DNA from 3 places in the Mesorhizobium sp. M7A.F.Ca.MR.176.00.0.0 genome. Region 1 is predicted to be linked to each of the others. Evidence: riboswitches for the same ligand, from Rfam matches in the RefSeq annotation. Region 1 holds a riboswitch; each other region holds the start of a gene.

Region 1 (7,382 bases):
GCCATCTTCTGACCGGATCGTTCCGCTGGCCGCAATATCTGCTCGCCCAGCTTGTCGTCTCGGCGACCTTCGTCTTCGTCTACCTGCTGGCCCGCGACATGCTCGGGAGAACCCGCGCGCTGGCCGCCGTGCTTTTGATGCCGTCATTGTATTTCTTCGGCTGGCCGACACCGCAGTTCAATCATGATTACGCGCAGATGCCCTTCTGGGCCGCAATCTGCTGGCTGCTGTGGCGTGCGGGCCGTAGCGGTGGGCCGGGCTGGTGGCTGGCGCTCGGACTGGTGTCGGGCGTCGGGCTCTATGCCAAGTTTTCCACCGGGCTGCTGTTGCTCTTCGGGGCGATCTGGCTGTTGTCGGACACGCGGGCACGCAATCGGCTCGCCACGCCCTGGCCCTGGCTTGGGCTCGCGGTTTTCCTCGCCGTCGCCGCGCCACTGGCCATCCAGCTCTACCGCATCGATTTCCTGCCGCTGACCTATGTCGCCGGCCGCGATGAATGGGTGTTGGTCCACCGCGCCCGCCTTTACTATATCGGTGTCCAAATGGCGGGGCTCTGCGGCTTATTGCTGGTGCTGTCGATATCGGGGCTGTTGCGGCGTTCGCCCGCGCCGGAACAGCCCATTGAGCGCGGCGCGCTGGCCTATCTCGTGTGGATGGGGCTTGGTCCGGCGGTGCTTGTCATGGTGGCCTCGCTGTTTACCGGCGCCGGCGAGGCGTGGGGCGCGCCGATGTACAATCTGGTCGGCGTTGTGGCGATCGCCTTGCTGGGTCATCGGCTTGGCGCCGTCGAACTGCGACGGCTGGCGATCTGCGCGTTCGCCTGCATCCTCGGCATGTCCGGTGCCTATGCGGGCATCCGCTGGACGAGTTGCAATTTGCGCGGGCGCATGGATGCCGTCTGCTGGCCAGCGCGGCAGATTTCGGACGAAGCCGAGGCGGTCTGGCACGCGGCGGTGCCCGGTCGGCTCGACATCGTCGGCGGCGATACCCGCATCGCGTTGCTGGCGGGCCTCAACGCCTATGACAAGCCGTCGATCTTCACAGACCTCGACATGCGGCTCGCCCCCTGGATCACCAGCCAGCGGCTGCGCGATCACGGCATGCTTCTGGTCTGGCCCGGGAGCGGCGTGCCACCTCGGCTGCTGGCGTGGCTGGGAAACATCCCGGTCAAGACCGTTCTTTTCGACTGGTCGCTCAGGGCACCACCGGTGGCGATCAGCTTTGCCGCCATTCCGCCTGGCATGAAGCTACTGGGTTTGATCGACAGCCTCGCCCAACCGAGCAATTGAGGTAGATCCACCGCGTCCGCTGGACGAAGCAGGTGACAATGCCCATTTATGGCGAGACCACTTGCTTTCACGCAATTCCAGACGGAAAACCGCCACACACTTTTCCTGGAATTGCTTTTGAGGAGACGTGACATGGCGACTTCGACCGAACGTGCAGTCCTTGCCGGCGGCTGTTTCTGGGGCATGCAGGATTTGATACGGCGCTATCCCGGCGTCATCTCCACCCGTGTCGGCTACAGCGGCGGCGACGTGCCCAACGCCACCTACCGCAACCACGGCACCCACGCCGAAGCCATCGAGATCAATTTCGATCCGGCCATCATAAGCTATCGCACGCTGCTGGAACGCTTTTTCCAGATCCACGATCCGACGACCCGCAACCGCCAGGGCAACGATGTCGGGACGAGTTATCGCTCGGCGATCTATTACACCAGCGACGAACAGAAGCGCGTCGCCGAGGACACCATCGCCGATGTCGATGCCTCGGGCCTGTGGCCGGGCAAGGTCATCACCGAAGTCGCACCCGTTGGTCCGTTCTGGGAAGCCGAGCCCGAGCATCAGGACTATCTGGAGAAATATCCCAACGGATACACCTGCCACTTCGTCAGGCCAGGCTGGAAGCTGCCGGTTCGCGAGACGGCGGTTTCGTAGAGTTCAAGGTTGTACCAAACCCCGATCCCCGCGTCGTGGTAGAACAAAGCCGCGGAGGTTGTGCTCCGCGGCTTTGGTTCGATCGCGTGCAGATTACTTGCCGCAATTGTTGTCGTTGACTGTCGGCGAGGTGGTGCCCGGGGAGGTGCCGTTGGCATCTGCCTGCGCCCCCTGCGGACTTGCCGGGCAATTCTGATCCGCGTTTGAATTCATATCTCCTACCGTGCCAGTCGTGCTGTTGGTCGTGCCCGGGTCGACAGTGTCCGGCTCGACCGTATTCGGTGAAGCCGGCGTGTTCGGCTCAACCGTCACCGATTTGCCGCTGCCGCTTCCATTTGCGTTGTTGCTGCCGGCGCTTTGCGCCATGGCTGACGTGGCCAGACCAATGGTGAGAACCGAAGCTGCGAGGATTTTCATGAACATGGTTTGTCTCCATTTCTGTGAAGTCGTCGCTTGTTTTCTACCAAAGTGATCGCGTTGCGACTGTGGGGACAACCGGTCGCAGCGGCGAAGGTTCCCGACAAAATTCCGCACAGGCGCACCGTGACTGGCGCAATGCTTTTGGCGCAGTGCTCTGAAAAAACGGCTTTCCCTTGAACTCGAATGATGCTTTAAGGCGCACATCCACAGGGGTGCTCCGTACGGTCGGGGCTGAGACGGGGGCGGCAAGCCCACAGACCCTAGAAGCTGATCTGGGTAATACCAGCGGAGCGAGGCGGGCGATGTTTTCAGGCGCACAGATTTCCCTATACCCCATGACCGACGATTTCGTCGGTGTCATTCTTGGCGCGCTCGGTGCGCTCGATCCCTGGCGCGACAAGCTCAGGATCGAGACCGACGACATCTCGACCTTGCTGGTCGGGCCGCCCGAAGTGCTGTTTCCCGCCATGCGCGACCTCTTCGTGGCGGCGGCACGCAGCGGCAAACATTGCGTGTTGTCGGCCACCATCTCGCGCGGGTGCCCTGGCGAGCCGGATGATCCGATCTGCCGCTCCGATGCACTTGGCGGGCCTGTTGGGCCACTCGGCCCGCGCAAGGATGCGGCCATCGCGGCGGTGCGCAATGCTGCTGCCACCGGCCAGCCGGCGGCGGCGCAGTTCTCGCTCTATGTGATGGGCACCGACGACCACATGGACGAGATCTACGGCTGCATCGATTTTCTCAAGCAGTCCGGCGTCTATGAGCGTTCCAAGCATTTCTGCACGAAACTGCGCGGTGATGCCGGTGCGATCTTTTCGGCGCTGGACGAGGCCTTCTGCCGCTTCGGACCAGGCGCCGGCCACGTAACCCTCGACGTCACGGTCTCGGCCAACAGCCCGTCGGCTGTCTGAGCCAGCCGCGCTTTCGCGCTGCCGTCAAAGGTTATCTCCCGTGGCCACATCATCAGTCGCTTCGCGCCCGATCGCGAGCCTTCTTGTCAAGGCAATGCCGGCCATGATCTCGGTCGGTTTGCTCCTGCTGGCGTGGGAGCTTTATGCCACCTATTCCGGCATCAGGCCGACGACACTGCCGGCGCCGTCGCGCGTTTTCGAGCAAGCGCTGCTCAATCGCCAGGCGCTGGCCGACAACGCCATTCCGACCATCGGCGCCACGCTGCTCGGCTTTGCCTGTTCGCTCAGCGCTGCCTTCGTGCTGTCAACGCTGGTCGACTTCTTCCAGCCGCTGCGGCGTGCGATGTTTCCTGTCTTAATCGTCAGCCAGACCTTGCCGCTGGTGGCGATCGCGCCGCTGGTGGTGCTCTGGTTCGGCTTCGGGCTGGCGCCCAAGATCATGCTGGTGGCGCTGGTTACCTTCTTTCCGATGCTGGTTGCGTTGGTCGAGGGTTATGAGTCGACCGAGGCCGAGATCGGGCAAATGCTGCGCGCCATGGGGGCAGGGCGCTGGCGCATCTTCGTGCTGGCACGGCTGCCTTCGGCGCTGCCCTATTTCTTCGCTGGTTTGAGGATCTCCATCACCTACGCCGTGGTCGGCGCGATCTTCGCCGAATATGCGGGGGCCGCGAAGGGGCTGGGCATCTACATGCTCAACGCCAAGAACAATTTCCGTCCTGACCTGGTTCTTGCCGCCGTCGGAGTGAGTGCCGCGCTGACACTTGTCCTGTTCGGGTTGACTGTACTGCTGCAGCGCCTCGCGATGCCCTGGGAGCGGGCCGGCAAGGAAACCGCCGGGAAGGGGGCCTGGCGATGAACCGGCTCGAGCTGCGGCATGTGCGCAAGGCGTTCGGTGGGCTCGACGTGCTGGCCGATATTTCGCTTAGCGTCGGCGCTGGTGAATTCGTCTCGATCCTTGGACCCTCGGGCGCCGGCAAATCGACACTCTTCCAGCTCCTGACCGGCGCCGAGCATGGCGAGGGCGAGATGTTGTTCGACGGCGCGCCGCTCGACGACCACGGCAGGCATTTCGCCTTCATGCCGCAGCGTGACGCGCTGATGCCGTGGCGGCGCATCCTCGAAAACGCGACGCTCGGGCTCGAAGTGCAAGGCATGAGGAGACAGGCGGCGCGGGCGCGCGTTGCGCCGTTGTTTGCCGAATTCGGGCTTGCCGGCTTCGAGCGGCATTTTCCAGCGCAACTGTCCGGCGGTATGCGCCAGCGCGCGGCCTTGCTGCGCACGGTGGTGCAGCAACGCGACATGCTTTTGCTCGACGAGCCGTTCGGCGCTCTCGACGCGCTGACCCGCACGGCCATGCAGCGCTGGCTGGAACAGATGTGGCGGCATCATCGCTGGACGGCGCTCCTGATCACCCATGACGTGCGCGAAGCCGTGTTCCTGTCCGACCGCATCTATGTGCTGTCGGCGCGCCCGGCCCGCATCGTGCGTGAAATCAAGGTGCCGCTGCCGCGCCCGCGCAGCCTTGGCGGCGATGCCGCGCGCCAGGCAAGTACGCTCGAGGCCGAGATTCTCGACATCATCCTCAACGCCACCCCATCCAAAGGACACGATCATGACTGACTTGACGCGCCGGCAGGCGTTGTTGCTGACCCTTGCCACAGGCCTTCCGCTCGTTGCCGGATCGGGGCGAGCCCAAGCACAATCGGCACAAAAGGTCACCGTTGCCCTCGACTGGACTGTCAACACCAACCACATCGGACTGTTCGTCGCCCGCGACAAGGGCTTCTATCGCGAGGCCGGGCTCGAGGTCGACATCCTGCCTTACAGCGATACCGGTGCGGGCACGCTGGTTGCAAATCGCGTCGCCGATTTCGGCATCAACGGCACCATCAGCCTGTTCACCCAGAGAACCGCCGGAGCGGACCTGAAGGGCGTCTATGCGGTGGTGCAATCGGAAACCGGCCGCGTGGTCTTCAATGCGGCCCGCAGCGAGATCGTAAGCCCGAGAAACCTCGACGGCCTGACCTATGGCGGCTTCGGCAGCGCCTGGGAAAACGCCCTGATATCGACCATCATCCGCCATGATGGCGGCAAGGGCAATTTCGAGACGGTGACGCTCGGCACCTCAGCCTATGAGGCGCTGGCCAACGGTTCGGTCGATTTCACGCTCGAAGTCTCGACCTGGGAGGGTGTCGACGCCGAGCTCAGGGGCGTCAAACAACGCAGCTTCGTCTATGCCGATTACGGCGTGCCTGACGAGCACACGACACTGATCTCTTCGAGCGAAGCCTATCTCCAGGCAAACCCCAAGCCTGCGGCCGCCTTTGTCCAGGCGACGCGGCGCGGCTACCAGTTCGCGGTCGATCACCCCGAAGATGCGGCAGCCCTGCTGATCGCGGCCAACAAGGATGCGTTGACCAATCCGGCGCTGATCCACGCCTCACTGAAGGCGCTGATCGACGGCCATTATCTGCGCAGCCAAAGCGGCGCCATCGGGACGATGGATCCGGCCAAGATGGGAGCGATCGGCGGCTATCTCTTCGCGTCCGGCATTTTGCGTGATGCCGACGGCAAGCTGGTTGCTCAACGCCCGGATTTCGGGAGCTATTTCCGCAACGACTATCTGAGCTAGTCTGGCAAAACCAAATGAGATGGGTCGCCAGTCTTTCTGGGCGACCGCGTGGAGCAGGTCGTCTGGGAGTGGCGCCCTGGCTCCCCGACAGCCAGTGCCGATCTGATCTTGTTGATTAACTGCCCGGCAATGGTTGCGTGCAAAGGTCGCCCTGAGGGATCATTGGGGTGTTTGCATTGCTCATATCAAAAAGCGAGGCGCTTTCGCACATCAGTGACGGCAGGATTTTGTCCGCAGCCCGAACGCGCGAAATCCTGGTGGATTTGCGCGAAGGTTTCTTTCGGATCTGCGCGCTGGCCTTCGCGGGCATGTTCGTCTACCGCGGCGTATATCACCTGATGCTCGACCCGACCCGCATCAATGTGGCGCTGGTGGCAATTTCAGAGATCCTGACCTTTACCTGGCTGCTTCTGTCGCGGCGACCACAGGTACGCGACTGGAACCCGCTGACGGTGGTTGTTTCGGTGGTCGCCAGCTTCGGTGTCGGCTTCATCGACCTGGAACCGGGCGTGGCCATCATCCCGATCTATGCCGCCGCGCCGCTGCAAGTCCTGGCGTTGGGGTTCGTGATCTGGGGGAAGATATCGCTAGGGCGTTCTTTCGCCATTCTGCCGGGCAATCGCGGCGTGATGACCGACGGTGCCTACCGCCTGGTGCGGCACCCGATCTATGCCGGATACCTTGCCGGTCATGTCCTGTTCCTGCTGTCGGCCTTTTCCTTCTACAATCTTGCTGTCTACGCCGCGATCACCTTCTTCCAGGTTCATCGCATCCTGCGCGAAGAGGCGCTGTTAGCCGCGACGCCGGAATACCGGGACTATATGAAGCGCGTCCACTACAGGCTGTTCTACGGGATCGTCTGACAAGCCGGCCAGCGCAGAATCGTTCGGCCTGCAATCACGCTTGCACTCTCTCGCTCCCGCATCCGCCGACAGACTCTGGCCACTTGCAATCATCGTGGCGGTCTTGCTGATCTTGCGAGAGGCTCATGCGCTGTCCGGTGCGGTGTACGGCCTCGCAGTAAAGACGAGCAGAGTAACGTCCGATCATCAATGGCCTTACGCGCTGTTAGTGTAAAGAGAAATTATTCCAACTTTATTATAATTTTATTTCAGAAATTTTGTTGATGTATACCACGCTTCAGGTTGAGTATTCTCTCTCTGAAACTGAAATTCACCACCTCGCGTAGTTGATCTTGCAATCGGCCTCTCGCCAATTGCTTTAGCGCAACGACAACAGGAGAGTGTTATGGCTCACACCATCAAGACAGTCGCCAACATGTTGGCGGGTAGTGCGGTAATCTTAGCCCTTTCCCTGCCCGCCAATGCTGCGGGAATCGGCCTTGGCGTTGGTGCCTCGGTGGGTGGTAGCGGCGGCGTCAATGCCGGCGTCGGGGCTTCCGTTGGCGGCAGTGGCGGCATCAGCGCCGGAGTGGGCGCCTCGGTGGGCGGCAGCGGTGGTGTAAAGGCCGGGGCCGGT
Region 2 (7,382 bases), on a different contig from region 1:
TAGGCCGGATCGGCGATGTTGTTCTCCAGCCTTGAGATCGAAGCCGTCACAGCCTCGATTTTTTTGGGCAGCGATTCCAGCGCGAATTTCTGCTTGAACGACAGTTTCTTCGCTGGCCCCTTTGGCGCAGCCGCTTCACTCTTGGCCGTCACTGGCGCTTCGCCGTTTTCGGCCTTCGCGCGCGCCTTGCGGTCGTCCAGCCTGGTGCCGCCGCGCTGCGCCAGCATGTCGGAGTAGCCGCCGGCATATTCGATCCAGCGGCCGTCACCATCCGGTGCGATCAGGCTGGTCACGGTGCGGTCGAGGAAATCGCGGTCGTGGCTGACCAGTATGACGGTGCCGGCAAAGCCAGCGACCAGTTCCTGCAGCAGTTCCAGCGTCTCCATATCGAGATCGTTGGTCGGCTCGTCGAGCACCAGAAGGTTTGCCGGCCGCGCCAGCACGCGCGCCAGCAAGAGCCGTGCCCGCTCGCCGCCGGACAATTCGCGCACTGGGGTGCGTGCCTGCTCCGGCTTGAACAGGAAATCCTTCATGTAGGAGACGACGTGGCGCTGCTCGCCATTGATGACGAGGTTCTCGCCGCGCCCGTCGGTGAGATATTGCGCCAGCGTCTCCTGCGGGTCGACCGCCTCGCGCTTCTGGTCGAGCGTGGCGATCTCCAGATTGGTGCCGAGCCGCACCGAACCGGCGTCCGGCTTCATCTCGCCGGTCAGCATCTTCAAGAGCGTCGTCTTGCCGGCGCCGTTCGGCCCGACCAGGCCGACGCGATCGCCGCGCTGGATGCGGGTCGAAAACCCCTTGACCACGGTTAGATCGCCAAAGCTCTTCTCGATGTTCTTCGCCTCGATCACCAGCTTGCCGGACTCGGCGGCGTCGCTCGCCACCATGGTCGCCGACCCTTCGGCACCGCGATGGCCGCGAAAACGCTGGCGCATGGTCTGCAACTCGCCGAGCCGGCGCATGTTTCGCTTGCGCCGCGCCGTCACGCCGTAGCGCAGCCAATGCTCTTCGCGAACGATCTGGCGGCCGAGTTTATGCTGCTCGCGCTCTTCTTCCTCCAGGACCAGGTCGCGCCATTCCTCGAAATGGCCAAAGCCCTTGTCCAGCCTGCGGGTCTGGCCGCGATCGAGCCAGATGGTGGCGCGCGACACACGTTCGAGAAAGCGGCGGTCGTGCGAGATGACGATCAGTGCCGAGGAGGTGCGGATGAGTTCTTCTTCCAGCCATTCGATGACCGAGAGGTCGAGATGATTGGTCGGCTCATCGAGCAGCAGGATGTCTGGCTCCGGCGCCATGACGCGGGCAAGGGCAGCACGCCTCGCCTCGCCGCCCGACAGATCGTTCGGACGTTCCTCACCCGACAGTCCGAGATGCTCCATCAGATAGCTGGCGCGGTAGGGATCGTCGGCAGGGCCAAGCCCGGCCTCGACATAGGCGCGGACAGTGGCAAAGCCCTCCATGTCGGGCATCTGCGGCAAATAGCGGACAGTTGCCGAAGGCTGGCGGAACACCTCGCCGTCCTGCGGCTCGATCAGGCCGGCGGCGATCTTCAGCAGGGTCGACTTGCCCGACCCGTTGCGGCCGACCAGTGCGATCTTGTCGCCGGCCGAAGCCGTCAAGGCGGCGCCATCGAGCAGCGGCGTGCCGCCGAAGGTCAGTTTTATCCCGTCGAGGTTGAGAAGGGGCGGGGCCATGTCAGCTTTCAGGTAAGGGATAGGGATGAGCGAGCAGCATCGCGCGGCCATGGCCGAGCGCGATTTCGAGGCGGCCCTTGACCTCGTTGGAAATGGTCAGCGACGAACCGAAGGCCACCTTGACGTGGTTCAGCGGCCATTTGGCGCCGGTGACGGTCAACCCGGCAAGCTCGGAAAAGCCGAGCACCGAAAACAGCGTGCCATCGGCATAGTCGAAGCCGGCCGTTCCGCGCAGCAGGGGAATGCCTTCCTGGGCGCCGCTGGTCAGGAGCACATCGGTCCCTGCTTCGGCCAGCCGCAAGGCAAGCGCCAGATGCAGGAAAGCGTGGTCGGCGCGCTTGCCGCCGAAAGCACCGGCGAGCACCAGCCGGGTCGCGCCGCGCTCGAGTGCTGCGGCGATGGCCAGTTCGCCATCGGTCTGGTCCTTTTCCGCCGGGAAGGTCCGGCGCGGCACGGAAGCGAGATCGTCCGGCAGGTTCGCCGGCACGGAATCGAAATCACCCACCCACAGCTCCGGCACGAGGCCCAGCAACTGCGCATGGCCTATGCCGGCGTCGGCGGCGATGACGCGGGAGCCTTCGACCTGACGGTCGAGCCGTGGCGTGCGGATGAGATCGCCGCCAAGCAGGATGGTGAATGTGCTCATATCGTGTGGCCCTTACCAGCCCGGCACGGGAAACGGAAGGCGGCAAACTCCCACTTGCGTGGCGGATCGGGCCGGCCTATGTGTCGAAACGCTCTAACGGGGTGCCGGACGCGATCTTCGCGGACCGGCTGAGAGGCAGTCTCGCCAACCCGCTGAACCTGATCCGGTTTGTACCGGCGGAGGGATTAGACGTTTCGGACAGTCCGACGCCTCAATTCCTTTCAATTCGAACGAAGGAGGCGCCGATGCGCACGCTTTTATACGCTCTTGTTTCAGCAACGGTCGTGGCCTTGTCCGGACCGGCCTTGGCCAAGGACAAGCTCACCGTCTACACCTATGAGAGTTTTACCGCCGACTGGGGTCCGGGTCCCGTGGTGAAGAAGGCGTTCGAGGCCGAATGCGGCTGCGATGTCGAGTTCGTCTCGGTCGCCGACGGCGTCGCGTTGCTCAACCGCGTCAGATTGGAAGGCGCATCGACCAAGGCCGATATCGTGCTTGGCCTCGACACCAATCTCACCGCCGATGCCAAGGCCTCAGGCTTGTTCGCGCCGCATGGCGGCGTAACTGATGTCAACGTGCCGGGTGGCTGGAGCGACGATACTTTTGTCCCCTTTGATTACGGCTATTTCGCTGTCGTCTACGACACCGAGAAGCTGAGGAACCCGCCGAAAAGCCTGAAAGAGCTGGTCGAAGGCAGTGCCGACGACAAGATCGTCATCCAGGATCCACGCACCTCGACGCCGGGCCTCGGCCTGCTTCTGTGGGTCAAGTCGGTTTATGGCGACAAGGCGCCGGAGGCCTGGGCCAAGCTCAAGCCGAAGGTGCTGACCGTGACGCCGGGCTGGAGCGAGGCCTATGGGCTGTTCACCAAGGGCGAGGCGCCGATGGTGCTGTCCTACACGACGTCGCCGGCCTATCACATGATCGCCGAGAACACCGGGCGCTACCAGGCGGCCTCCTTCGAGGAGGGCGAGTATCTGCAGATCGAGGTGGCGGGTATCACCACGACGGGAGCCAAGAATCCGCTGGCGGCCAAGTTTATGGCCTTCATGACCGGGCCTAAATTCCAGGATGCCATTCCCGAGACCAACTGGATGTTCCCGGCCGGCAAGACCGACAAGCCGCTCAATCCGGCCTTTGACAAACTGGTCAAGCCGACCAAGACCTTGCTGTTCAGCCCGCAAGAGGTCGCTGCCAATCGCAAGGCCTGGGTCGATGAATGGCTTGCGGTGATGAGCAAATAAGTTTGCTATCGAAGATGAGTGCTCTACGGCGCCCCCCTCTGTCCTGCCGGACATCTCCCCCGCTTGGGGGGAGATTGGCTGCCATCGGCGATTTCGCCAATCGCCAATGCTGCTGGAGTGAGCGAGGCGTCGAAATTGCCAATCTCCCCCCTTGTGGGGGAGATGTCCGGCAGGACAGAGGGGGGCGCGAAGGAACGCAATCCTTTGTAAGTGCCGCGATCCGGAGATTGGTGGTCCGGCGTGCGACGCGCAGCCTCTGATCCCCGCGTCAGCGCCGGCATTGTCGCGCTTGCCGCGATCGCGCTGCTGATCGGCGGCGCGTTTGCCGGCCTGCTTTTCGAGGGCGCCCATGATTTCTCGGGCGCCTGGGCAGCCTTCGATCCCTATCTGCTTCGCGTCATTCGCTTCACGCTCTGGCAAGCGGCGCTCTCGACGCTGCTTTCGGCCATCCCGGCGCTGTTCGTGGCGCGCGCTCTGTCGCGACATCCACGTTTCTTCGGCCGCGCCTTCATCCTGCAGATCTTCGCCGTGCCGTTGGCGCTGCCGGCTATTGTCGCAGCGCTCGGCATTCTGGCGCTTTATGGCCGTGCCGGCTATTTCGCCGGCGTGCTTGCCTTGATCGGCGGCGGAAGCTGGCCGGGTATCTATGGCCTGTCCGGCATCCTCGTCGCCCATGTCTTCTTCAACCTGCCGCTGGCGACGCGGCTGTTCCTCGAGGCGCTGCAGACCATACCGGCCGACCAATGGCGGTTGGCGAGCCAACTCGGCATGGCGGCGCGGCCGGCGTTCCGGCTGATCGAATGGCCAACGCTGCGCGCCGCACTGCCCGGCGTCGCCGGGCTTGTGTTCATGCTCTGCATCACATCCTTCACGATCGTGCTGACGCTCGGCGGCGGGCCGGCCGCGACGACGCTGGAGGTCGGCATCTACCAGGCCCTGCGCTTCGATTTCGATCCCGCGCGGGCCGTTACACTGACGCTGTTGCAGATCGCCCTGACCTTTATCGTTGTGCTGGCCCTGACGCGCCTTGGCGCCAATGTGGTCGGCGACACCAATTTGCCGGTCGCGCAACGCCGCTATATCTCGGTGAATCGGAGCGAGACCTGGTTGAACGCGCTAGTCATCATCCTGGCGCTGCTGTTCGTCGTTGGGCCGATGGCGGCAACCGTGATGGCCGGGTTGGGTGCGGATCTCGGCCGTTTGGCCAGCGAGGCCACTGTCCGGCAGGCAACGCTGACCAGCGCGGCGCTCGCCTTCCTGTCGGCACTGCTCTCGGTGATGCTGTCGCTGGCGCTGACCATGGCGCGGCGGGCACTGGCGCTGAACCGCCGTGCCGGCGCAAAGACACTGCTCGAACGCGCCGCCGATACAGGCGCCGGCTTTGTTCTTGTCGTGCCGCCGATCGTCGTCGGCGCCGGCTGGTTCCTGTTGCTGCGCCATGCCGGCGATGTCTTTGCCATCGCCCCGGTCATGGTCGTCACCGTCAATGCGGTGATGGCGATGCCGTTCGCCCTGCGCGCCGTGCGTCCCGCCTATGATGCGGCGAGCGAGCGTCACGAACGGCTCTGCGCACAGCTCGGCATTGCGGGCTGGAACCGGCTGATGCTGGTCGACTGGCCGTCGCTGCGGCGCCCGCTCGCCACGGCCTTCGCTTTCGCCATGGCGCTTTCGCTGGGCGATCTCGGTGTCATTGCCCTGTTCGGCAGTGATTCCGTGCAGACATTGCCCTACCTTCTTCTGGCACGGATGGGCAGCTACCGCACCGAGGATGCCGCCGGCCTGGCACTGCTGCTCGGCCTCGTCTGTCTCGCGTTGATCGTGGCGGCGCACTGGCTGGGAAGGGAGAAGGTCCGCGATGCGTGAGAGGGCGGCCAGCAGGCTCGAGAAGGGCGCGCCGGTGCGGCTGGACAAGGTGTCGTTCAGTTATGGTGAGGTGCCACTTGTCTTCGACGTCGAGTTCGCCACGGCGAAGATCACCGCCATCATGGGTCCGAGCGGTTCGGGCAAGTCGACGCTGCTCAATCTGGTCGCCGGCTTCGAGACCCCACAATCGGGCCGCGTGCTGATCGGCGGGGCCGATGTCAGCGCCGAGCCGGCCTCGGCGCGGCCGGTGTCGATGGTGTTCCAGGAGAACAATCTCTTCGCGCATCTTTCCGTCGAGCAGAATGTCGGGCTCGGCCGCTCGCCCTCCCTGGGGCTGACCGAGGCGGACCGCGCCGCGGTCGCCGAGGCGCTTGCGCGCACCGGTCTCGCGGGCAAGGAGAAACGCCTGCCGCGCGAGCTCTCCGGGGGCGAACGCCAGCGCGTCGCACTGGCCCGCGTGCTGGTGCGCGACCGACCGGTGTTGCTGCTCGACGAGCCATTCGCTTCGCTCGGACCCGCTTTGCGCGACGAGATGCTGAATCTGGTTGCTGCCGTTCATGCCGAACGCGCCATGACGGTGCTATTTGTCACCCACCAGCCCGAGGATGCACGCCGCATCGGCGAGCACATGGTGTTTGTCGACAATGGGTTGGTGGCCGCAACCGGCAAGGCTGATGATTTCTTTACCGGGGCTGGTCCGGAGGCGTTCCGGCGCTATATCGGCGCGGGTGCTGGATATTCCACATCACGCGATGTTGCCCGGAAGCGGACATAATTTACGGTCAAACCGGCTCCAGGCGATGTGGCGTTTGCTTGCCATGACCGGGGGAGTGTGGCTAGGTCGCCCTACCGGTGCGGCACAGGCCGTGATTTGCCTGCAGTATCCGCCGCCCGCCCTAAGGGACGGGCAACGGATGCTGCAGCAGTTTTAGATAGCGCATGACACGTTCCGAAGATCGCCCCCGATTTTCGTGGTCATGCGCCGGGACCCGAAAGGAAGCCGTTCTGGCGATCGGCGCTAACACATTGGGAATGAAACCGCTGGCGCGTTTTCTCGCGCTGGCCGGTTTTGCCGTGGCGTTGGCAAGCTGCCAGATGTTCACGCCGCCGGAAGTTCAGGAATCCGGATTCCAGCCTTCCGACAAGCCGATCACCGTGGACAATGTCGGCGCCAACAACAAGCTCGCCGAATTGGCTAAGGCGCAGCATCCGCGCATCCTGGCGACTTACGGCGGTGAATATTCCGACCCCAAGCTCGAGCGCATGGTCGCCAAGGTGGTCGGTAGTTTAACGGTGGTGTCCGCCAACCCGACACAGACCTATCGCATCACCATTTTAAATTCGCCCAACGTCAACGCATTCGCGCTGCCGGGCGGCTATCTCTACATCACCCGCGGCCTCCTGGCGCTGGCCAATGATTCGGCCGAGCTTGCCGCTGTCATCGCGCATGAGATGGGCCACGTCACCGCCAATCACGGCCTGCAGCGCCAACAGCTCGAGGCAGAGGAAGGCCTGGCGACCAAGGTGGTTTCCGATGTGCTCGGCGACAGCCCGACCGCCAAGGCGGCGCTGATCCGCGGCAAGCTGAGGCTGGCGCAATTTTCGCGCAACCAGGAGCTGGAAGCCGACGCCATCGGCATCAAGTCGATCGGCGAGGCCGGCTACGATCCTTTCGCCGCAGGCCGCTTCCTTCAATCGATGTCGGCCTATACCGATTTCCGCTCGATCAGCGGCGCCACCGACGCCAGCCTGGACTTCCTGGCCACGCACCCCAACACGCCGCAGCGCATCGATCTGGCGCAGCGCCATGCCCGCCAGTTCGGCGCGCCGGGCGTCGGCACGCGCGACCGCGATTCCTTCCTCGCCGGCATAGACGGCCTGCTCTATGGCGACACGCCCGAGGAAGGCTATGTGCGCGGCGAAACCTTCCTGCAC
Region 3 (7,382 bases), on a different contig from region 1:
TCCAGCACCGGCTGCTCCGCGCTTTCGCGCTCGCACCATGGCGCCAGCATGCCGCCGGCGAACCACGACGCGTTGCCACCAAGGCCATGCCGCATCTCGGCGACGGTGACCGTCGCGCCGCGGGCGGCGAGTTCGAAAGCGACGGTGAGGCCGGCAACGCCGGCCCCTTTGACGAGCACCCTCATGATGGTTTGGGAGCCTCTGGCACGACCGGTACGCCAGTCTCGTCCGCCTGCATGTAGAGATCGCCGCCCTCCCGGTATTTTGCCGCCATTGCCGCCATGCCTTCCTTCTGGGCCTCGGCACGGATGTCGTGGGAAATGCGCATGGAGCAGAATTTCGGCCCGCACATCGAACAAAAATGTGCCAGCTTGTGCGCCTCCTTGGGCAAGGTCTGGTCGTGGAAGGACCGTGCGGTTTCGGGGTCGAGCGACAGGTTGAACTGGTCCTCCCAGCGGAACTCGAAGCGCGCGCGCGAAAGGGCATCATCCCTGGTTTTCGCTGCCGGATGGCCCTTCGCCAGATCGGCTGCATGGGCGGCTATCTTGTAGGTGATCACGCCAATCTTGACGTCGTTGCGGTCGGGAAGGCCGAGATGCTCTTTCGGCGTGACGTAGCAAAGCATTGCGGTCCCGAACCAGCCTATCATGGCGGCACCTATCCCTGAGGTGATGTGGTCATAGCCCGGCGCGATGTCGGTCGTCAGCGGCCCCAACGTGTAGAACGGCGCCTCACCGCACACTGCGAGCTGCTTGTCCATGTTCTGCTTGATCTTGTGCATGGGGACATGGCCCGGGCCTTCGATCATCACCTGGCAGTCCTTTGCCCAGGCAATCTTGGTGAGTTCTCCAAGTGTTTCCAGTTCGGCGAATTGCGCCGCGTCGTTCGCATCGGCGATTGAACCGGGACGAAGGCCGTCGCCGAGCGAGAAGGAGACGTCATAGGCTCTGGCGATGTCGCAGATCTCCTCGAAATGCTCGTAGAGGAAGCTCTCCCGGTGATGGTGCAGGCACCATTTGGCCATGATCGAGCCGCCGCGCGAGACGATGCCCGTGACCCGGTCGACGGTCAGCGGGATGTAGTGCAGCCGCACGCCGGCGTGGATGGTGAAATAGTCGACGCCTTGCTCGGCCTGCTCGATCAGCGTGTCGCGGTAGACCTCCCAGTTCAGATCCTCGGCGATGCCGTTGACCTTTTCCAGCGCCTGATAGAGCGGCACCGTACCGATCGGCACCGGCGCATTGCGCACGATCCAGTCGCGGATGTTGTGGATGTTGCGGCCGGTCGACAGGTCCATCACCGTGTCCGCGCCCCAGCGGATCGCCCAGACCATTTTTTCGACCTCTTCGGCCATCGACGATGTGACAGCCGAGTTACCGATGTTGGCGTTGATCTTGACCAGAAAATTGCGACCGATGATCATCGGCTCGCTCTCGGGATGATTGATGTTGGCGGGAATGATTGCGCGTCCGCGCGCCACCTCGTCGCGCACGAATTCGGGTGTGACGAAATCTGGGATCGCCGCGCCGAAGGCTTCGCCGTCGCGTTGCAGCTTGCCGCGCATCACCTCGCGGCCGAGATTCTCGCGGATGGCTACGAACTCCATTTCTGGCGTGATGATGCCGGCGCGCGCATAGGCAAGTTGGGTCACCGCCTTGCCCTGCTTGGCCTTGAGCGGCCGATTGCGTATCGGAAATTCCGGTGTCAGGCGCTCGCCGGTGGCGAATCCATTGTCTTCCGGCCGGACGTGGCGGCCGTCATAGGCTTCGACATCGCCACGCGCCGTGACCCATTCGTGGCGAAGCCGGGCAAGGCCTTTTTCGATGCTGGTTTCGACTGATGGATCGGTGTAGGGGCCGGACGGATCGTAGACGGTGACGGGCGGTTCGCCGGCCGTCGGATGGACGGAAATCTCGCGCATCGGCACCCTGATCTGTGGGTAGAGGACGCCGGGCTTGTGGATTTTCCGCGAGGCGGGCAGTGGTCCCGTCGATACGGCGGGGGTGAGGGCATTCATCGTGAGGCTCCTTTGCTCATGCATTGGAGACCCAGTTCTGTGCCGGAAGGATGAAAAGACGCTTCTGTAGACCTGCTGCAGCAGGACCTCGGGCGTAAACTCCCGCAAAGCGCTTGCACCGTCCCTACGCCAGTATGAACTGGATCAGGTTCAACGGGTCACTGCGCCGCGAAAGCCAGCAGTATCTCAGCCCCTTGCCGGGACTCCCCTGGTGAATGCCTTAGGTTGAACGGGCTGACGCTATCTTGTCAAGCGCATTCGGGCGCCTTCGGCCGGTGGCGACGACCGGCGGCCAGCCGGGCGGAGAGCTCGCGCATGCATCGGGGACAAGTCACGCCCCGTAGACCGGGGCTGAATGGCCAAAGCCTCATTCGCTTCGTGAAGGATGGAGAAACTGTATTGGCCATGTGCGCGTATCGACCAAGTAGCTCAGGCGGTCACGGATGTGGTTATTCTGGTCGAAGGTGACGAACGGCCTTGGGGGTCACCTCCTTTAGGATTCAGAGGTTGGAAGACGGCTTCTCGCGATCACGGCCATCAGGAAATACCTGTCTTCGGCTCAACCTCGACATGGCGTCCGATCGACCGCAGATATACAGCTATCTCGTTCATGAGATGATCGCGTTCGCCGTATCCTACGCAGCTGTGGCTCGACGGCCCTCCGTTGCGCTGGCGTGAAATCAGCATCGCCAAAGACGTATCCCAAGTTGCCAATCGCGCAAATTTTGCAGCCGGCGTCCACAACTGCTTGTACGAATGCCGGAATGTCTTTTTCTTGCATGGTCTTCATGTCGAACCTCTCGTGAATGGCGTGCTTGCGCCCCAATCTGCCTTTTCAGCGTGTCCTCTGGGCGGCGCAAGCCCTGAGCGTGACTGTGCACGGGCAACCTCGACTATCCCATCTGCCACGCTCTTTAGAATCGGTGGGGTCTGGTGATCGCAGGCTGGGCCACTCAAAAGCCTGCAAGAAGAAAGTCATGGCGACCATTGCTCAAGATCGCAAGGGTGCGTGCAAGACCTTCCGTTGGCAGTCATGCACGCTCGCTCAGAGATAGTCCGGCCGCGGAAATTCTCCCTTATTCGTAAGAAAGCTCATTGAGCAACTGGGCATTGAGCAACTGGGCATTGAGCAACTGGGTCTCACGTCACGGGTCTCGTGTGCTTCACAGCCGAAAAATAGCCGCCGTGGCAATTCTCGAAAAGTGCAGGCTACCTCGTTAAGGACACTGCGGATGATCGTTCGCGCTTGGCAAAAGCGAACGGATTAGTCTATGGCTCTCGGCAGGGGGGCGAGTTATGCGGCGGGTGCGAATCCTTCAAGTAGGCGATATTCACTATCCGGACTGGCATCCTTCCTCTAGCAACATCGATGCCAAGGATAGCAAGTTCGCTCCGAAAATAACGCAGAAGCTACGCGCGTCTTCGCTGCGTGCCGTCTTGACGAAACTTCGGCGGCTGACGACTTCGAAGCCCTTGGATTCGATCGCCTTCATGGGGGATTTCACGAGCCGTGGCGACAAGACCTTCATTGCTTCGGCATTCCAGCATTTCACGTTGCTCTGCCGCGCACAGGGACGCAGTTCAAAGGCGCTTCCGTTGATATTCGTACCGGGAAATCACGATGTGAACCGTGATGACGCGCGCGAACTTGGACCGACTGAGAAATTCAGCGAAATGGCGAGTTTAGCCGCCCGCTTGGGTTGGCAGACCGTTCCCGTGGACCAACCCGTGCACTTCAGACTTCCGACAGGATCCGCAGGCGCAAACTTCATCCTCGTCAACACAGCGATAGGCAGTTGGGAGCTTCAAAACCTTCCCGCGTTCCTTCGTGATCGTCTCGAGGCACTCAGTCCTTCTACAGAGCCTGTAGATCTCGGCTCGCCGGACATCTCGGGACATTCGCCCGCGACACCTCCCAGCGATCCAGACAAGGAGGCGTCCGACGACGAGTATTACGGTCAGATGGACACGCCATACATCTCGCGTGAGATGCTTGCAGGCCTACAGGAATTGCTCCAGCAGCCCGACATGCGTTACGGCATCATGATCGGCCATCACAATCTGCTGCCACAAAAGACTCCGCGCATTACGCCATACGCGGAGATGCTCAACAGCGGATTTGTCAGAACTCAGCTGCTGCAGGGCAACAAGCCTATCGTCTACCTGCATGGACACATACATGCTGATCCGGTCGAGATCGTCAACGATCCAAGGTTTCCGGACGGCAAATTGATCTGCATCTCAGCACCAGAGATACAGTCAGGTTTCAATGAGCTCGTCTTCTTCACGACCGATCAGGGAGAGCTCGTCGGCATCCGACTTATACCCTACCGCACCAATGTCGCCGACGGGACGGTCATGGAAGGCGAACATTGCTTTATTTCCACCATGTCCAACGGCAAGGCCTTTCTGAACAACGACACGTTTGACCTGCTGCGCCGACTGCGCGACCATGCCACCAGGCGCGGGAATGGGTTACTCTTCTGGGACGAGATCACTGAGATTGCTGCCTCCGCCGAGCTCGGGCTAGATCTGGAAGACTCTCTTCTGATGCTCCAAGCGGCGCGCTTCATCGAGATAGACGGCCTCACCAAGGCAAACTCGGCTTGGCGCATTAAGGTAAGGGACGAATAGCGATGGAGAATCCGTTCGGCCCCAACAGGATCGAGTACGAAAGCCGCCCGATACTGTGGTTCAGTCAGAAGTCGGCGTTGATTTCTGCCGCCGCCAAGCCGGTCTTCGTCGCAGGGACGAGAGGCAGCGGCAAGACCAGCATTCTTCGCTCGCTTTCCACAGTCCATATTCTTGAAGACAAAAGTCTCGCGGACCAAGTCGGCAAGCTCGCCTGGTATGGCGTCTTCTTCCAGCTCAATGAGACATTCTCGCCCCTAATCGACAACGCCGTTCTGAACCTCATTCCGGAGCGGATACGCTTCGACACGGCCGCCGTGATCCCGCGGCAATTCGTAATCTTCTCTCACTATCTGGAGCTGAAGATAGTCGAACGCCTGCTCGAGAGCATCGGCCAGCTCAGACGCGACGGCCACTTGAAATACCGGGCCTCCGAAGATAGGGACGTCGCCCTGGCACTGCATCGCGAAGTGCTGCACTTCATACCCCAACCTGCCCGTCTCGACTTCTTCAGCATCGATGAGCTGCGGGGTGGGATAACCCGGTACGTCGACGAATGCTTCAACGCGTTCTTCTTTGCCGCCGATGCCGGAGCGACCGGCTTCAGAGCAACAGACCCTGGCGCGATCATTAACAAGGTCGCGACCGCGATCACTCCACTTTTAAATGGCCCATCTTTCGCCGGTGACAGGGCGCCCTTCTTCAAGATACTGATTGACGACTGTGAAGCACTGACACCGCTCCAACAGCAGTTCCTGAACACCTTGGTGAGAAAGACGCGCGGCAACGTGAAATGGGTCCTCGCCTACATCGGCGGCCTCTACGACACGATCCGGACGATCATACCCGGCCAGTCGCTCTCGAATGCTGACCGGGACGTCGAGAATCTTGATTCAGTCGATCCGAGGGAGTTCGCCACGCTGTGCGAGAACGTGTCGTCGCTTCGGCTGTACTATGCGCTTCCTGACCATCTGCGGAGTGATCTCGAGCGCAACGATGCGCTCAGCGCGTTTTCGCTCAAAAACCGGCTGGGGCGGCTTTCCGTCAATGACATCATCGAGCGGGTTATCATATCGGGTCATTCCGAGGGCAGAGAAGAGCTTGTGGCACTTGCTGATGCAGCACGTGAATTCCTCTCCGTGAATTTGAGGACGGCGGATCAGCAGCAATTCCTTCTTGATCGAAAAGCGCGCCCTTATGCCGAAGGGCTGGCGCTCGCGCTCATGAACCCGGAAATTAAGCGCCGGCCCATGAGCAAGGCGGATGCTTCAAATCTGAAGAGGTCGATCGCCCGGAAACAGGGATGGGCTTTTCTGAAAGCGTGCCAGATGCTGCGTCTGCATGACTACCCGTACGTAGGGCACCAGATCATCACATCATTGAGCGACGTCTGTATACGCGATTTCCTTGATATAATGGGAGAGATCTTCCGCCGCAGTGTTCCGAGTTCCAGTGATCCACGAAAACTGGTGGAATTCATCAACTCGGATTTACAGATTCATCTCGAACAGCAGAGACAGGCTGTGAACGCCGCCTCTCAACGGAAGCTTGATGGACTTCAGGCGCTTTCACATCCGTACGAAGAAGAGAGCGTGCGCATGGTGCGGGCGTTGGGTTACCTGACCGCTCGCCTCCAGACAGAGTTTGCCGAAGAAAATGCTCTAGGAACGACAGAGAGAGGCATTTTCAGGGTCGATCTAAAGGAAATGCGCTCGCTGGTGAACCGACTGGAGCAACCCAGCGGAAAACTGGACGAGGTCCTGCGTCGGGCGGAAAGGGATGGGTTTATCCGGGAGGTCTCCGCCGCCGGCAACTTTGAGGTGGACCGCGCCGACCCCGCATCGAAGGAGATGATGATCAGATTGCATCGGCGATTTGCACCTTACTTCGGGTTCTCCTATCGCGGCCCGTACGAAATCAACACAATCCCTGCGGCGCGGATGGTCGACCTGCTTTTTACCAGGCATCGGCTCCCAGAAGACTGGGCCGACTCGGTGTTTAAGGAGCTCGTCGCGCGGCCCGCACTCAAGACCGAATTCCAGCACTCGCTTTTCGAGAGCGATCTCGAATGACCGCTTCAACTGTCGAGTATCGAGTCTTCGGCCATCTGGCCGTCACCGAGAAGGCGAGAGATGCAGGTACCTGCGAAACGATGAAGGCAGATATCGCGATCGTCGCGCTTGGATGGGAAACGCGTTTCGCCGCGTTCGAAAACCATCTTGACCTGAAGGTCGGCAAGATCGTGGTTCTGGACTTTGCTCTGAAGGAAGCGAACGTCCCAGCCGTCGAAGAAAACCGGCGAAAGCTCATCGCTATGGGTACCCGATGGGGCGTCGAAGTGACTGTGATCACCCTCGAGCCTTCCATCGAGTATCAGAAGAACATCAATCTCCTCGATCACCTGCTCACTCAGATGGCCGCTTCATGTGGCTCATACGAAGGAAGCCTGCGGAAGGTTTTCGTCGAGTGCTCGACGATGCCGCGAATCTACATCCAATGGCTGATTGCGGTGGCATTCAAGAAAATGTCGATTCAGTCTCTCGAATTCGGGTACGCCGAAGGTATCTACGGGAACGCGATCGGCAAAGAGGATTTTTCCAGCGGCTTGGACCGATACGTCACCGTCCCTCATCTTCAAGGCAGCGGAGGAATGGGCGAAGAGAAAGTCCTGCTCGTGGGGATCGGAGGAGATGCAGACGTATTCTACGGATTGATCGATATCGTCAGTCCGGAA

What was found. Region 1 has a riboswitch for thiamine pyrophosphate ahead of EOB59_RS20495 (YkoF family thiamine/hydroxymethylpyrimidine-binding protein). Riboswitches for the same ligand answer to the same signal wherever they lie in the genome.
Region 2: it holds a riboswitch for thiamine pyrophosphate, as region 1 does, so the genes downstream of both, thiB (thiamine ABC transporter substrate binding subunit) here and EOB59_RS20495 (YkoF family thiamine/hydroxymethylpyrimidine-binding protein) in region 1, are expected to answer to the same signal.
Region 3: it holds a riboswitch for thiamine pyrophosphate, as region 1 does, so the genes downstream of both, thiC (phosphomethylpyrimidine synthase ThiC) here and EOB59_RS20495 (YkoF family thiamine/hydroxymethylpyrimidine-binding protein) in region 1, are expected to answer to the same signal.

The regions. Positions count from the first base shown of each region.
Region 1 covers NZ_RZTC01000062.1:7,407-14,788, reverse strand. The annotation lists gene EOB59_RS20510 (glycosyltransferase family 39 protein) at 1-1,289, shown strand, start outside; gene msrA (peptide-methionine (S)-S-oxide reductase MsrA) at 1,422-1,940, shown strand; gene EOB59_RS20500 (hypothetical protein) at 2,034-2,363, opposite strand; TPP riboswitch at 2,559-2,672, shown strand; gene EOB59_RS20495 (YkoF family thiamine/hydroxymethylpyrimidine-binding protein) at 2,663-3,271, shown strand; gene EOB59_RS20490 (ABC transporter permease) at 3,375-4,127, shown strand; gene EOB59_RS20485 (ABC transporter ATP-binding protein) at 4,124-4,891, shown strand; gene EOB59_RS20480 (ABC transporter substrate-binding protein) at 4,884-5,903, shown strand; gene EOB59_RS20475 (isoprenylcysteine carboxylmethyltransferase family protein) at 6,071-6,766, shown strand; gene EOB59_RS20470 (hypothetical protein) at 7,152-7,382, shown strand, end outside.
Region 2 covers NZ_RZTC01000072.1:17,073-24,454, reverse strand. The annotation lists gene EOB59_RS22420 (ABC-F family ATP-binding cassette domain-containing protein) at 1-1,694, opposite strand, end outside; gene EOB59_RS22415 (thiamine diphosphokinase) at 1,696-2,340, opposite strand; TPP riboswitch at 2,428-2,542, shown strand; gene thiB (thiamine ABC transporter substrate binding subunit) at 2,586-3,584, shown strand; partial or broken gene EOB59_RS36575 (precorrin-3B synthase) at 3,612-3,772, opposite strand; gene thiP (thiamine/thiamine pyrophosphate ABC transporter permease) at 3,825-5,447, shown strand; gene thiQ (thiamine ABC transporter ATP-binding protein) at 5,440-6,222, shown strand; gene EOB59_RS22390 (M48 family metalloprotease) at 6,480-7,382, shown strand, end outside.
Region 3 covers NZ_RZTC01000007.1:107,546-114,927, forward strand. The annotation lists gene thiO (glycine oxidase ThiO) at 1-185, opposite strand, end outside; gene thiC (phosphomethylpyrimidine synthase ThiC) at 182-2,017, opposite strand; TPP riboswitch at 2,121-2,237, opposite strand; gene EOB59_RS04795 (metallophosphoesterase) at 3,314-4,651, shown strand; gene EOB59_RS04800 (hypothetical protein) at 4,654-6,720, shown strand; gene EOB59_RS04805 (hypothetical protein) at 6,717-7,382, shown strand, end outside.